DNA from 2 places in the Arthrobacter alpinus genome. Region 1 is predicted to be linked to the other one. Evidence: riboswitches for the same ligand, from Rfam matches in the RefSeq annotation. Region 1 holds a riboswitch; the other holds the start of a gene.
The links. Region 1 has a riboswitch for cyclic di-AMP ahead of AOC05_RS01595 (M23 family metallopeptidase). Riboswitches for the same ligand answer to the same signal wherever they lie in the genome.
Positions count from the first base shown of each region.

Region 2: another riboswitch for cyclic di-AMP. It lies ahead of AOC05_RS18300 (hypothetical protein); the one in region 1 lies ahead of AOC05_RS01595 (M23 family metallopeptidase).

Region 1 covers NZ_CP012677.1:373,655-380,777, reverse strand. Annotated here, with positions in the region: gene AOC05_RS01595 (M23 family metallopeptidase) at 85-894, opposite strand; cyclic di-AMP (ydaO/yuaA leader) riboswitch at 897-1,127, opposite strand; gene AOC05_RS01590 (metal-dependent transcriptional regulator) at 1,268-1,963, opposite strand; gene serC (phosphoserine transaminase) at 2,186-3,313, shown strand; gene AOC05_RS01580 (nuclear transport factor 2 family protein) at 3,422-3,826, opposite strand; gene AOC05_RS01575 (DUF3027 domain-containing protein) at 3,969-4,427, opposite strand; gene AOC05_RS01570 (cold-shock protein) at 4,439-4,819, opposite strand; gene AOC05_RS01565 (hypothetical protein) at 5,021-5,260, shown strand; gene AOC05_RS01560 (hypothetical protein) at 5,378-5,608, shown strand; partial or broken gene AOC05_RS20670 (AAA family ATPase) at 5,622-6,217, opposite strand; gene AOC05_RS01550 (FUSC family protein) at 6,554-7,123, opposite strand, start outside.
Region 2 covers NZ_CP012677.1:3,987,017-3,994,139, reverse strand. Annotated here, with positions in the region: gene AOC05_RS18325 (YhgE/Pip family protein) at 1-1,843, shown strand, start outside; gene AOC05_RS18320 (SixA phosphatase family protein) at 1,871-2,392, opposite strand; gene AOC05_RS18315 (winged helix-turn-helix domain-containing protein) at 2,492-3,343, opposite strand; gene AOC05_RS18310 (MFS transporter) at 3,937-5,193, opposite strand; gene AOC05_RS18305 (MarR family winged helix-turn-helix transcriptional regulator) at 5,199-5,708, opposite strand; cyclic di-AMP (ydaO/yuaA leader) riboswitch at 5,900-6,080, shown strand; gene AOC05_RS18300 (hypothetical protein) at 6,088-6,837, shown strand; gene upp (uracil phosphoribosyltransferase) at 6,929-7,123, opposite strand, start outside.

The DNA of each region.
Region 1 (7,123 bases):
GACGGTACAACAGTTTTTTGCCAATGTCACGTTCAGGTCACGGTCAGGTCTCTAAGTTGTGACCTGGCTCCCCGTGTGGAGGGATTAAAGCCAGCCCTTGGGGTCGACTGTCTCGTCATCGACGATTACCTCAAAGTGCAGGTGGCAGCCGGTGGAGGCGCCTGTGGTGCCGCTGAGCGCCACCTGGTCGCCACGCTGAAGCTTTTGTCCAACCTTGACACCAATGGAGCTCAGGTGGTTGTAAGAGGTGGAGAGGCCGTTGCCATGATCGATGACCACCCTGTTGCCGCCACCGTATGAGTGCCATCCGGCAAAAGTTACCGTGCCGCTGGCTGCGGCAAAGACGGCTGTGGAGCACTGGACGGCAAAGTCCTGCCCCGTATGCACTTCGCCGGCCGCGCCGGTGAGCGGGTTGATGCGGGCACCAAACGGCGAGGACTCCACGAGAGTCTTCAACGGGGCGGACAGTGTGCCTTTGGCTGCTTGGGCGGTGACGTTGGAGGCCTTGACCTTGAGCGTCTCGCGCAGCTGGCCGTCCTGGTTCAACACGCTGCCAAGGGCAGGAGTTGTGAAGGAAATGGGAATGTCTGCGCCGGCGGAAACCACGATTTCCGCCGTGGCCGCCGAGCTAAGGTCTGTGCTGGCCAGGGACATGCCAGTGGCAGAGGGAACAGTCACCGCCAGGGCCAGGCCCGTTGCGGCGAGTGCTATGCCTACTTTTTGGCCGGCACCGTTGGCAAGCCCTGCCCGCAGCAACTGGCTCAGGCCAGCCTGGGAGCTTGCGCTTGAGCGCTCGGCGGCGAGGGCGTCACGGCGGCTGCCCACAAACGGGACAAGCTCGTGACTAGTTGGCTCGGTCGCCCGACGGCGTCCGTGCTGCTTAACCTCTGACACTAAATACCTCTCTTTGGGACACCTGCGGAGTTAGCTGTCGGATTCGGATCAGAGAGTGCAACTTTTGATCCGGCCCGGGCCCTGTGCACACGGGCGCCCCAGGCGCAAGCAACTGCCTGCGACTTGAGCATTTGTGCGTTACGAGACCGGGCTTCACCCCAAGGCGAACTGTTTAGTTCGCCGTTTTATGGTTCCCCCGTCCTTGCCTGAACGTGTATCAATCCATCTCCTGAAGGCAAGGCTCAGTGTCAGAAGGTGGTAACGCTTTGGTTACAGCGCCAGCTTGTTACTATACGGTAAAAGACCCCGTCGTAATAATTCCGTTACATATGGAAGCAGTTCGGGCACCCCACTACCCGCCAAAATTCAGGGGTTACGCCATAGAGACGAACACATGGGATGCGACTTCCGGAGGCAGCTCCAGCGCCCCGTCAATTCCGGGCACCCGGACCGAAATGTACTCGCCCACCTGGGCCAGGGAGATTTTGGCACCGGGGCGCAACCCGCCTTCATCGAGCTGGGTCAACAGCTCCGGTTCCACTTGGATCCGCTCCGACAAACGGTGAATTGTCACTGATTGCTCCGGGGAATAGGTGGCCATGGCATCGACGAGTGTGACAAGGCCGGCAGCGAACACGGGAGCGGCCCGCCCGCCCAGTTCTTCCAACCCGGGGATGGGGTTGCCGTAAGGGGATTCCTCGGGGCGTCCCAACAGGTCAAACAAACGTTGTTCCACACGCTCGCTCATGACGTGTTCCCACCGGCATGCTTCTTCGTGAACATAGGCCCAGTCCAGGCCAATGACGTCCGAGAGTAGACGCTCTGCCAGCCGGTGCTTGCGCATGACACGGGTAGCCTTGCTGCGCCCCGCCGGTGTGAGTTCCAGATGGCGGTCACCGGAAACAATGACCAGGCCGTCGCGTTCCATCCGCCCGATGGTCTGCGAGACGGTGGGGCCGGAGTGATGTAAACGTTCTGCGATGCGCGCACGCAAGGCAACAATGTTCTCTTCTTCCAACTCAAGAATGGTTCGCAGATACATTTCCGTCGTGTCGATAAGATCTGTCACGGCAGATTCCTCCTGATGTTGAGCGAGATTCCGGGGCGGACTTTACCCCTACGTTACCGTGCTTAATACAAGGGATGAAAACACCTCCTTGTTACCAATCCGGAAAAGTGGCCGGATTGTTTCAGCATGCGGCCCGCGTTTTCGATGTTCGCGGGTTTACGGCAGAATTGACAACAGCCATTGGCGCCTTAAACTTCCATCGCATACTTTTTGGAGATATTTGTGAGCGAATCCACACCCCTCACCATCCCTGCCAATCTTCGCCCGGTCGACGGCCGTTTTGGCGCGGGGCCATCGAAGGTCCGACCGGAGCAGATGGCAGCTTTGTCCGCCGCTGGTGCGTCCCTACTGGGGACCTCGCACCGCCAGGCACCCGTGAAAAACCTGGTGGGCGAGGTGCGTAGCGGCCTGTCGGATTTCTTCGCGGCACCGGACGGCTATGAAGTCATCATGGGCGTTGGCGGTTCCACCGCGTTTTGGGACGTAGCCTCCTTCGGTCTCGTGGAGAAGAAAGCCCAGCACCTTTCCTTTGGTGAGTTTGGCTCCAAGTTTGCCTCCGCCACGAACAACGCGCCGTTCCTTGAGGCGTCCTCCATCATCAAGTCGGCCCCGGGCACGCGCCCCGTTTCCACTGCGGAAGCCGGGGTCGATGTATACGCCTGGCCGCAGAATGAGACGTCCACCGGTGTTGCCGCTCCCGTCAGGCGTGTTGCCGGGGTCGACGACGGCGCCCTGGTGCTCGTGGACGCCACCTCGGCAGCTGGCGGCCTCCACGTGGACGTGGGTGAGGCAGACGTGTATTACTTTGCCCCTCAAAAAAACTTTGCCTCCGATGGCGGACTTTGGCTTGGCTTGTTCTCTCCCGCCGCGCTGGAGCGGGCTGCACGGATCGCCGCCACCGACCGCTGGGTTCCGGACTTCCTGAACCTTAAGACCGCCATCGATAACTCGCTGCTGAACCAGACGTACAACACCCCAGCGCTCTCCACCCTGGTGACGCTCAACGAGCAGGTCAAGTGGCTCAACGCCAGCGGCGGCCTCGACTTCGCCTCCCAGCGCACCGCCGACTCCGCAGGGCGCCTGTATTCCTGGGCCGAGGCCTCACCGGTCGCCACCCCGTTTGTGGTTGACCCTCAGGACCGCTCCAACGTGATCGTCACCATCGATTTTGATGACTCCGTGGACGCCGCCGCCGTTTCCAAGGTGCTGCGTGCCAACGGGATTCTCGATACCGAGCCGTACCGGAAGCTGGGCCGCAACCAGTTGCGCATCGCCACCTTCGTCGCCATTGAGCCCGACGACGTCACGGCACTGACCAAGTGCATCGACTACGTCATCGAAAACCTCTAAGCAGCCCTCGAAGCCACAAAAAAGGCGACTCCCAACTTTGGGAGTCGCCTTTTTCGTGGCTTGGGTTCTTATCGGGCCGGCCCGGGCCATTCACGGCAGAGATGGCCGTCAGTTGGCCGGTTCTTCCCAGAAGGAGTCGAGCAGCTCCTGGTTCGAATAGTGCCCCCGCACCTCGCGTATCAATCCTGCCTCAACACGCATGAGCTGGCACCCGGTGATGTCCAAGACTCGTCCACCAAACGCACCGGTTGCGTGTTGGATGGCCACCACATACCGCTCACCCACCGCGACGTCGAGCAGCTCCGCCCGGAAGGTCCCTCCGGAAAGCGGCGCCAGCTTGAGTAGAAATTCGTCCCTGATCGCGGCCCAGCCAACATGGTCACCGGAAATCGGGCTTTTGCCGGGCAAATGCCACAGCGCATCTGCGGCGAAACAGCCCTCCGCTTTGTCCATGTCACGTTCGGCAATGGACTCGTAGAATTTCCGCACCACGTCAACTGCAGCCTCATCCATGTGCACATACTGTTCTTGGCTGCGGCCAGTGTCAATTGTTATCTGCCGTCCTCCCCGAACGTACGAAAAAAGGCGACTCCCAACTGTGGGAGTCGCCTTTTTTCGTGCGTTGGGTTCTCATCGCGGCCGGGCCGGCGGTAGGTCAGTCGTCGGACTCGGCCTCGACGGGCTCGACCACGTCGGACTCGGCCTCGACGGGCTCGACCGCTGCGGCGTCTTCGGGGCGCACGCGCTCAGCCCACGGGACCCACGGCGGGGCCAGCACCGAATCATTGGTCGGCAGCATGCCCACCTCGTTGACGGTGGCGTCCTTAGAGCGTGAGAGGCGTGTGAGGGTGGCAAACCACTGCCATCCCACATAGCCGGGGAGCTTGCATTCGAAGAGATGCGTGACGCATCTGACGCCTTCGCTGCGGACCCCCACATGCTTGCCAATGTTCTGGTCGGTGGCAATCTCCTGCACGGCGGCAAGTGCCGTGGCGGTTGCGTCGGCCAGGAAAGCGTCAGGCTTGCCCACCCGCCAGACGGGCACGCCCGGGCGCGGCGCGAGACCTGCCACCTTCTCGCTTGAAGTGGCAGGTTCCGTGGGAAGTTCGGTCATCGTGGGCACCGTTATGCGTCGAAGTTGTCGGCGACCTTGCGCAACGCGGCGGCAATCTTGCTCGCGTCACCATCCGGGTATTTGCCGTTGGTCAGTGAGCCTATGGAGTGTTCCAGCAAGGACACCACGTCCTGCACAATGGGTGCCAGGTCCCGGGCGGGCATCCGTTTGGCCTTGGCCACTGAGGGGCTGCGGTCCAAGATCTTTGCGGCCATGGCTTGGGCGCCCTTGCGGCCATCCGCGACACCGAACTCCATGCGCATGCCGGGCTTGATTTCCCCGGTGTCAGCCGCCAGCGCGTTGGCGCGCAGGAAAACTTCACGACCGTCGTCGGCAGTCAAAATGCCGAAGCCTTTTTCGTTGTCGTACCACTTAACTTTGCCGATCGGCACTTGCGTTACCTCGTCTGTTTCATCAGTGCGGAACCACGCCTGCGCCCTGCGCGAGCAATACTCGCCGTACCGGTGCGCTGTGAAAGGGGCGGCAGGTACTTCTCAGGCACATGGCGTGCTGGTCATTTACCTCTAAGGTTAGCGTGTTTGTGAAACTTCCCGCCGCTTTGTGGCGCCCCCGTCCCCTGTTAGCGTTATGGTATGAGCCAGCATCCCTCCACCTTCTCTGCCAGCGACCGCTTCTGGCAGCTTTTCAACTACGCTGCCATGGCCTTGGCATTGATCGCGCTTGTGGCCTTGATCATCGTTTTGATCAGCAAATGGGCCGGCGGTACTCCCTGGCCTGGGTTCAACTGGGTTGCCATGATCGCCCTGCCCGCAGCGTTTTTGATGATGGGCGGCAGCGTGCTGCATTCTGTGGCACGGCGCCGGAGGCTCTAGTGGCGCCGTAACCAAATCTCGTGTCCACCCACGCGCTCTCGAGGGGCCACCTTGCCGCCCGAACCGACCAGCGGCTGCGTCAGTTGCTGGTGAGCGGCCGGGCTGATGGACCCGTCCGTGCCGGATTTCGCCGCGCTGGCGGCCCGAGCCACCAGCCGGGCCGGCTCCGAGTCCGCCCTGGAGCTGCTAAATCTGCCGCACCTGCAGGTGTTCCCGGCGTTGCAGCGCCTGCATGAACAAGCCCCCGACTGCCACGGCCTGGCCGCCACCGCCTCGACCCTCCCGGGCGCGACTCCGTTCACCGTTGCGGACCTTCTCGCCGAGCTGGGTGAGCTGGCTTTTTTGTGATCGTTCGCTGTCGTTAGTTGCCGATGACAAGGATACTCGCGGCGGCTTCGATGATGTCGTCTGTGATGGTTTCGAGTTGGTTGATTTTGAGGATGCGGGCAATTTGAGGAAAGTGTCGTTCGAGTACGCGGAAGTTGCCGCGCATGACTCGTTCGATCGCTGCGATTGCTTGTGCATCGGTGAAGTCGTCGGCATCGAGCGTACGACCCAGTCGCTTCCAATGTCGATCGAGGACAAAGAGGAGTTCTTCACGACAGAGTGCGCGGTATCGGTGGGAAAATCCGACACGGCTGTAGAGCTGTGGGTAGTGACGGAATCGTTAGTCTATTCCGGGCAGTCCAATGAGGATTATAGCTAAGTGTGTCCGGCCATGTTCGTCGCGGAGGAGTTCCAGGGCTGTAGTTGTGAGTCGTTCTGCTTCGTCAATGATCAGTAGCTCGACCAGTCCGGTGATGCCGTTCATTATGCGGGGGGGTGGTCGTTCCTGTGGATATGCGCGTCGATGCATCCACCGATTCTGACCTGGTATCGGTTTATCTCGTCCATGAGCATCTTGGGACGGCAGAGCACTTCTGGCGCGTAGAAGACCGTTCGGGATCTGTTCGCCAGGGCGTAAAGCTTTTCCCTATACTCGCCGTGGCAGATTCCAATGGTCTTTTCTTTCCTCACGGCATTGGCGAACTCAGTGATGCGGCGGTGTTCTTTGGTGACGATGAAGGTCTGGTTCATCATTCATCCTCTTCATAGGTGCGCAGGCACCGCCCGCGGCGTGTGGGTTCAGTGGTGCGTGGTTCTTCACGTTCGGTGATTGAGGGAATGCGGTCGTTGATGTTGCGGCAGAGATCTTTTCGGCGTGCTCGGCGTGCCGTTTCTGTGTCACGGCGGCTGAGTCGGAGATTAGGGTGCGGCACCATAGGGAGTCAAATGCGGGGTGGTGTTGTGTGCCTATGCGGAGAGGTCCTCGCGCCGTGATTCCCAGCGTCGCAGCAACAAGGCGACCAAGACAGCAGCGGCGATTCCAATCACCGTGAAAATGACTCGCTCAAAGGTTAGCTCGAATCCGCGATCGATGTCTCCGAGGGAGGCGAAGATCAACAGCATCGGTGTCAAAGCCAAAGCTTGCATGAGGTATGCACCTCCCATGGAATACCAAACCATGAAGAACAGGCACAGTACAGCCACTATGACTGCGCCCCAGACGGGTAGGAACAACACGGCCAGCAAGGCGATAATGGCCCCCAGTAAGGTGCCGATGAGGCGTCCGTTGAGGGTCTCGCGCCGCTGATTAGCCAATGGCCGCAGGGCCATCAGGACGGTCACCGCGACCCAGTACCCATGTGGGATGCTGTTGGCCAAGGCCCAGTACATGATCGCGGCACACAATAGGCCTACCGCGATGCCATGCTCCAACGCGGTGCGTTTTTCAACGGGAAGTGTTGGGGCCTGGAACTTGAGTAGCCGGGTGATGAGGGCTCCTGCCAACCCTCCGGCAAGAATCCACAGCACCGCGGACCA
Region 2 (7,123 bases), 430 kb from region 1:
CAAGGGCGGCAAGGAACTCACTGTTGGCAAGGAGGTTGCGGCAAACCTCGTGGAGGGGAAGAAGTTCGACTGGCAGCTGGTGGATACGCCGCAGGAGGCAAACGCGGGAGTCAAAAATGGTGACTTTGCCTTTGCGCTGATCATTCCGGAGGACTTTTCCGCAAACCTTGCCTCGCCCGAGAACTTTAACGCGGCCAAGCAGGCCATGTTGACGGTGACCACCAACGACGCCAACAACTACCTACTGACCTCCATCGTGGACAAGGTGACAACGCAGGTCCATGCCGCCGTGGCACAGCAAGTGGGGCTGCAAACTGCCAATGCCCTGCTCAGCGGCTATGGCACCATCCACGCCCAGCTGGTGCAGGCCGCGGACGGTGCCCAACAGCTTGCCGACGGCGCAGCAACCCTTGACTCCGGCGTGGGAACCCTGAAATCCGGTACCTCCGAGCTGCTCGCCGGCACCGACGCACTGGCCGCCGGCCAGGTGAAACTGGTGACCGGCGCGAATGCGCTGCTGTCCGGTTCCTCGTCCTTGGACAAGGGCTTGGGGCTGCTGGAAAGCCAAACGGCCACCCTGCCCGCCGACACCCAGAAACTTTCCGACGGTGCGGCCGCCGTCGCCGCCGGAAATGCCGCGCTAAACGAGAAGGTGCAGGGCGCCGTGGGCACCGCCGGGCAGCTGGATGGCGCTGTCACCTCGGCCATCAACGACAAGCTTGACGGGCTGGTGGCGGCTGGCACCATCACCGCCACGCAGGCGGCCCAGATCCGCAGCTCGTTAACTGGGGCCGCGACAAGCCCTACAGTGGCCGAGCTGAAGGCAAAGCTGGCCACGGATGCCGCCGACATCCAGAAGCTGGCCGCCGGTTCCGTCTCTGTTGCCGACGGCGCCGCGAAACTGGCCACGGCGACGCCTACCCTGACTGCGGCGATTGCGCAGGCCCATGCCGGGGCGGGCGCCCTCTCCGGTGGTGGCTCGGCGCTTGTCACGGGGCAGACCACCGCCCTAGATGGCGCCAACGCGCTGGCTTCCGGGGCCGCGAAGCTGGACTCCGGGGCTGCTGACTTGAAGGACGGCTCCGGCAAGCTGTCCGCCGGGGCCACGGAGCTGTCCACGCAGCTGCGAAACGGCGCCGGTTCGGTGCCCAATCCCAACGACAAAACCAAGGAGAACGCCGCGGGCGTCATCGCCGACCCGGTACGTGTCGACTCGGTTTCCCAGGCCCAGGCCCCCAACTACGGCTCGGGGCTGGCGCCGTTCTTCCTGGTGCTTGCCCTGTGGATTGGTGCGTTCATGTTGGTGCAGGCCATGCGGCCGCTGACGCTGCGGGCGCTGGCCTCCAACGCCCCGTCGTGGAAGATCGCTGTGGGCGGCTGGCTGCCGTTTGCCACGGTCTCCACGTTCCAGGCCCTCCTGTTGTACGCCGTCGTGAAGTTTGGCCTGGGGCTCGAGCCGAGCCATCCGTGGCTCACGCTGGGCCTGTTACTGCTAGCCTCACTGACTTTCACGGCCCTCATCCAGGGCATTGTGGCCTTGATGGGAACGCCTGGGAAATTTGTGGTGCTGATCCTGCTGGTGCTGCAGCTGGTGTCCTCCGGGGGCACATTCCCTTGGCAGACCACGCCGCAACCGCTGCACATCATGCACCAGATACTGCCCATGGGCCACGTGGTGGAAGGCATGCGACACCTCATCTACGGAGCCGATCTGGCGCCGCTGGTGCCCATTTCACTGGGGCTGCTTGGATACCTCGTACTGGGCCTGCTGTTCGCTTGGGCGGCCGTGGCCAGGAACAAGACCTGGACGCTGAAGACGCTCATGCCGGAGATCGCTGTCTAGCTGCGTGTTCCCGGGGGCCCGGCGTCTCTAGCGCGGCACCACAAAATTGCGCAGCGTCGCGTCCTGGCCGTCAAGGGTTGCCCAGTCGCCCCCGTGCTCAAAGACGGCAAAGGCGCTGGTGGGAAACCCCGAGGCCAGGTACATGTACGCCTCCTGGTCCGATTCCCGCGACGCCAGCCGCAGGGCAGCCTCCTGGACGCCTGGCATGTGGCTTATCACCATGAGCGTGGTGACAGTCTCCGGAACATGGTTGATCACGGACAGGATCTGGCGTGGCCCGGCAGCGTACAAGCCATCCTCAAGTTTGGGCGTGGGCGCCTTCTCCCCCAGCTGCTGGCACACCCAGGTGCAGGTTTGCCGCGTCCGCAGGGCTGAGGAACACAGGATGAAATCGGGCACCACGGCGTTCTCCACCAGCCATTTCCCGGCCAGCGGCGCCTCGGTGTGTCCGCGCTGGGCCAGCGGCCTCTCGTGGTCTTCCACACCCAGCGGGAAGGCCGCCTTGGAATGACGCATCAGGATCAGCCGTTTAATGTGGTGTTCGCTCATGTTCACAGTTTAGTGAAATTTAATGGGAACGACGGCGGTCAGCTCACCTAAGGTGACCCGACCGCCGTCGCACGTTCCTGAACTGGTCCGGGGCAACCGCTAGATGGAGTATTCCGGTGCGGCCCAAACAACCACTTCGGGGTGCTCGTAGAAACGGTAACCCTCGCCACGGACGGTGCGCACCGTATTGGCCAGGCGGCCCAACTTCGAACGCAGACGGCGGATGTGCACATCGATGGTCCGCTCATTGGGGACCTCGTCGGCGTTGCTCCACAGCCCTTCAAGGAGTTCGTCACGGCCCACGGTGCGGGTACCGTTTTCCACCAAGTAGTTCAACAGCTCAAATTCCTTGAACGTGAGGTTCAGGGTATCGCCGTCAAGGTGTACTTCACGGCGGGCCAAGTCGATCAGCACACCCGTGGGTCGCTGTTCGGTGGCTACGGGGAGGCGGAGGGCTTCTTGACGCTGGCGGGTAAGCACCGTGGGGTCACCAAAGGTGGAGCGCACCACGTCCAGCGGTGTCCCCACCGCATCCGACGGCGCGATGGCCACGGCCGCATAGCTCTGGGCCTGGGGCACCAAAGTCTGGGCATAGGCCCGGATTTCTTGTGCGAGCTTGGCAAGGGAGGTCCCGGCCGCGGCCGCGGTGTCCTCATCCACGCCAACGTAAAGGACGAAGCCGCGGGCAACGTTGTCAGTGGCGACACCACGCAGCTTGTCACCGCCTGCAACCACAGGGGTGGGCGCAGTCATCGGGTTGGTGTCGTTGGTGGGAACGGTGCGAAAGCGGGAGGACATGGCATCAGCGTCCCGCCGGTAGGAGGCCGGGCCTTCGTAGGATGGCTGATCCTGGTGCAGGCTGCGGTTCAGCGGGTTTTGTGAGCCGCCACGGGCTACAGCTTTGGCGGCGTTGCGAACAGAGATATGGACGTATCCGGATGCTACAGACATTGAACTACCTAGGTGTATGGCCGTATGCTACGGCGCGAATGCTTTCCTCGTGTGCTGGAAACCGGAACTAACTGCCCGGTTGCGAGCCGGCCAGTGGCCGAAAATGCATAAAACAAAGGGGTCCGGCTAGGCCTGCATTCGACAGCGCATCAACATCTGTCCCGTGGCCCGGACGAGGACTGTTGCTGCAGAATTCACTGAGTGGTTGTTCACACTAGCTAGTCTCCTACGTAACAATCCGAACGTGCAAGTAACAAAGGGGGGAAGTGTCCACCATTTGAGACTGACGGGCCATTTGTGACCAAGGCGACAATGTATCTTTAGTCTCAATTGCACCGTAAATGACGCTTTGTGTCAAACTTCCTAAAGATCTTGTCGGATTTTATTGTCATAAATTCTACGAAAAGGCGATTATCGACGAATATATTCATTTCACAAAAAAGCATGTCTATGATGTCCTCGCAAACGATCGGCGGCGTTCGGTTTTCTCCCAGCCTTCTACGGTAGGTCAGCAAAGGTTGCGGATCACCGGCTCCAGGTCCGCCCGCACTGTGCTGTATCAGAGCTAGCACCGACGCAAGCGGTGGCGGCGCTTATCGGTGCAGGATGCGGGCCACGGCAAATGGCCGCATGCTTTGGAACTGGTCCCGGAAGCGGATATTGTTGCGCCGGTTCATCATGACCATGGCAATCGCCGAACAGACTACAGCCACCACGGCGCCGATCCCCAGCGACCAGCGGGCTCCAAATTCGGTGGCGATCCAGCCAACCAAGGGCGCCCCAATGGGCGTGCCACCTTGCAGGACCATCATGTAAACCGCCAAGACACGTCCACGCATGGCTGAATCGGTGGTCAGCTGGACGGTGGTGTTGCAGGCGTTCAGGAATGTCAACGACGCCAGCCCCACAGGGACCAAGGCAAGGGCATAGAGCAAGAAGGTGGGCATGAACGCGGCGATGGCAACGGTTACCCCAAATGCAAAGGCCCCGCCCACGATGTAAAGCATCCGCATCCTCTTGCGCCGCGCCGCCATGAGGGCTGCCGCCAGCGTACCGACAGCCATGACGGATCCCAGAAGCCCATACTCACCGGGCCCCAGATGGAACACGGTAGTGGCCATAAGGGCATTGGTGATCTGGAAATTCATGCCAAAGGTGCCCACCATGAACACCAGAAACATGATCATCATCAGATCCGGCCGTTGGCGGATGTAGCTGAACCCTTCGCGAATCTGCCCCTTGGCCCGTGGCACCTGCACCGCAGGCTGCAATTCGCAGACACGCATGCGCCATAGCGAAATGATCACCGCCAGGAAGCTTGCCGCATTGATCAAGAAGGCCGGACCTGTCCCAAAGAAGGCAATCACCAGCCCGGCAATCCCGGGGCCTGCCAGGCGGGCCAGGTTGAAGGAGGCACTGTTAAGGGCGACGGCGTTGGGGATATCTTCTTTATCGACGACTTCTGAGACAAATGCCTGCCGTGACGGGGCGTCAAAGGCGCTGGCCACACCGAGCAAGAATGCCAGCAAATACACGTGCCACAGCTCCACCGTGTGGGTGATCACCAGCAGGCCCAGCAGCAGGGCGAAGAGCCCCATGGCGCTCTGGGTCCACAGCAACAGCTTTCTCTTGTTCACGCGGTCGCCCACCAGGCCGGCGAAGGGGCCCAGAAAGAGAATGGGCAAGAACTGCAGTCCGGTGGTGATGCCGGCGGCAGTTCCGGAATGGTTGGTCAAGATGGTCAGCACCAGCCAGTCCTGGGCCACGCGTTGCATCCAGGTGCCAATGTTGGACACCAACGCTCCGGTCACCCAGAGCCGGTAGTTGAACACCTTCAGGGCACGGAACATGGAATTCACGAGCCGCTCATCTCCGTCAGGATCAGGGCAGCCCGGTGAAGTGTGGCACGCTCTTCAGTGGTCAGGGCGGCAACGCGTTGGGCCAACCATTGCGTCCGCCGCGAGCGGGCCTGCCGGAGCACCTCGGTTCCGGCGCTGGTTATTCGCACCAACACCTGCCGTCCGTCCTGGGGGCTGGCCTCGCGGGTGACGAAGCCGGCAGCCACCAGTCCGTTGACTATGCGGGTCATCGATGGCGCCTGAATCTGCTCGCGTTCGGCGAGTTGCCCGGAGGTCCGGGCGCCGTCCACGACGCCCACTAGCACCGAATATTGTCCGGGGCTGATTTCCCGGGAAGCCCCCTCTGCCCGCACCCGGCGGGAGGTGCGCATGATCGCTACACGCAGTTCGGCGGCAAGGAGGCCCGCATCCGCAGTTCGTGTTTGGTCCGGAGTCTCCTCGCACCCGGCGAGAGGCAGTGGCGGACCATGTTCCGCCGTCGTAAATGCTGTTGAAGCCTCAGTCATCGCCTGCATCTGTCCGCTGAAAAAGTTACGTATCTCGTTTTCCTTAGCCTAGGTCATTAGCATTGCTAAGTAAATGGCTGTCCCGTCATGCCCGTTACCAAAATGTGACATACGCGGTTTCGTTGCGTAAAGTTGGGAAAGTGCCTACCGAAACACCAACGGTTCCAGGGCGCAAATGGACGGTTCGCCGAGCTCTGCCGCCGCCCATTTCCCGTTCACACTGATGGCAGAGACGGGGGACCCAATCTTTGCGGGCCTCCACCTTGGAAGTCCTTGGGGTTAAACCAAAGCGCGGGCATTTTTTTGCCCGGCGCCTGGCCGGATGCTCTCATCCGTTCCCGACAGCTCACCTCGCAGGCGTAGAGAGGTCCTGTTCACTATGCCCGATACACCTGCGCGCGGCCGCCGCCGCGCCGATTCCGCCAGCAATCCTTCCCGCCAAGATCCTTCCCGCCAAGAAGCCAAACGCCCCGGGTCCGCCAGTGCGGCCGCCTCCCACAGCAACGCCCGGCGCGTAAGTCCGGCCAAACGCATGGCAGTCGTTGCCATCGCCGGGGCACTGCTAGCCGGCGGAGGTTTGACCCAGGCTGGTGCCCACAATGCCCCCGCTGACTTCTCGGCAGCCAGCCTGACATCGACCACCGCGTCCAATGCAGCGCCGTCGGCCATTTCCGCACCGTCTGATGCGGCCATCGCATTTTCCAGCGTCCCGCTCGGCTCCAGCACCGCATCTAGCACCTCGCCCACTGTCAAGAGCCAGGCCGACGCCGTCACTGCGGTGGGGAGCCCCACGGCAGCGCCCGCCGCAGCCGTAGTTGCCGACAACCCGGCCGCCGCGAAAGCCTACGCCGCCACAACTTTGAGCGCCCGCGGCTGGGGCGCAGAGCAAATGAGCTGCCTGACCCAGCTGTGGGAACGCGAATCCAGCTGGCTCACGTCGGCGGAAAATCCCTCCAGCGGCGCCTACGGGATTGCCCAATCACTGCCAGCGAGCAAGATGGAAAGCGTCGGCGCGGACTGGGCCACCAACTACCAAACCCAGATCGCGTGGGGATTGACGTACATCGCGGGGCGCTACGGCACCCCGTGCGGCGCGTGGGGACACTCGAACGCCGTCGGCTGGTACTAAGCCCGCTTTTAACGCCAGAACGGGGCCAACCCGCGAGAACGGTGGGTAATATACCCGTTCTCGCGGGTTGGCCCCGTTCTCGTCACAAGGGTCAGTCCACCACGCCGTACAGGCGGTCGCCGGCGTCGCCTAGACCCGGCACGATGTAAGAGTTTTCGTCCAGGCCCTCGTCAATGGAGGCCAGCACAATATGAACGTTGTCGCGGTCGCCGTGGGCGGCTTCAAGTTTGGCCAGGCCCTCGGGGGCGGCCAGTAGGCAGATGCAGGTGATGTCCGCGGCGCCGCG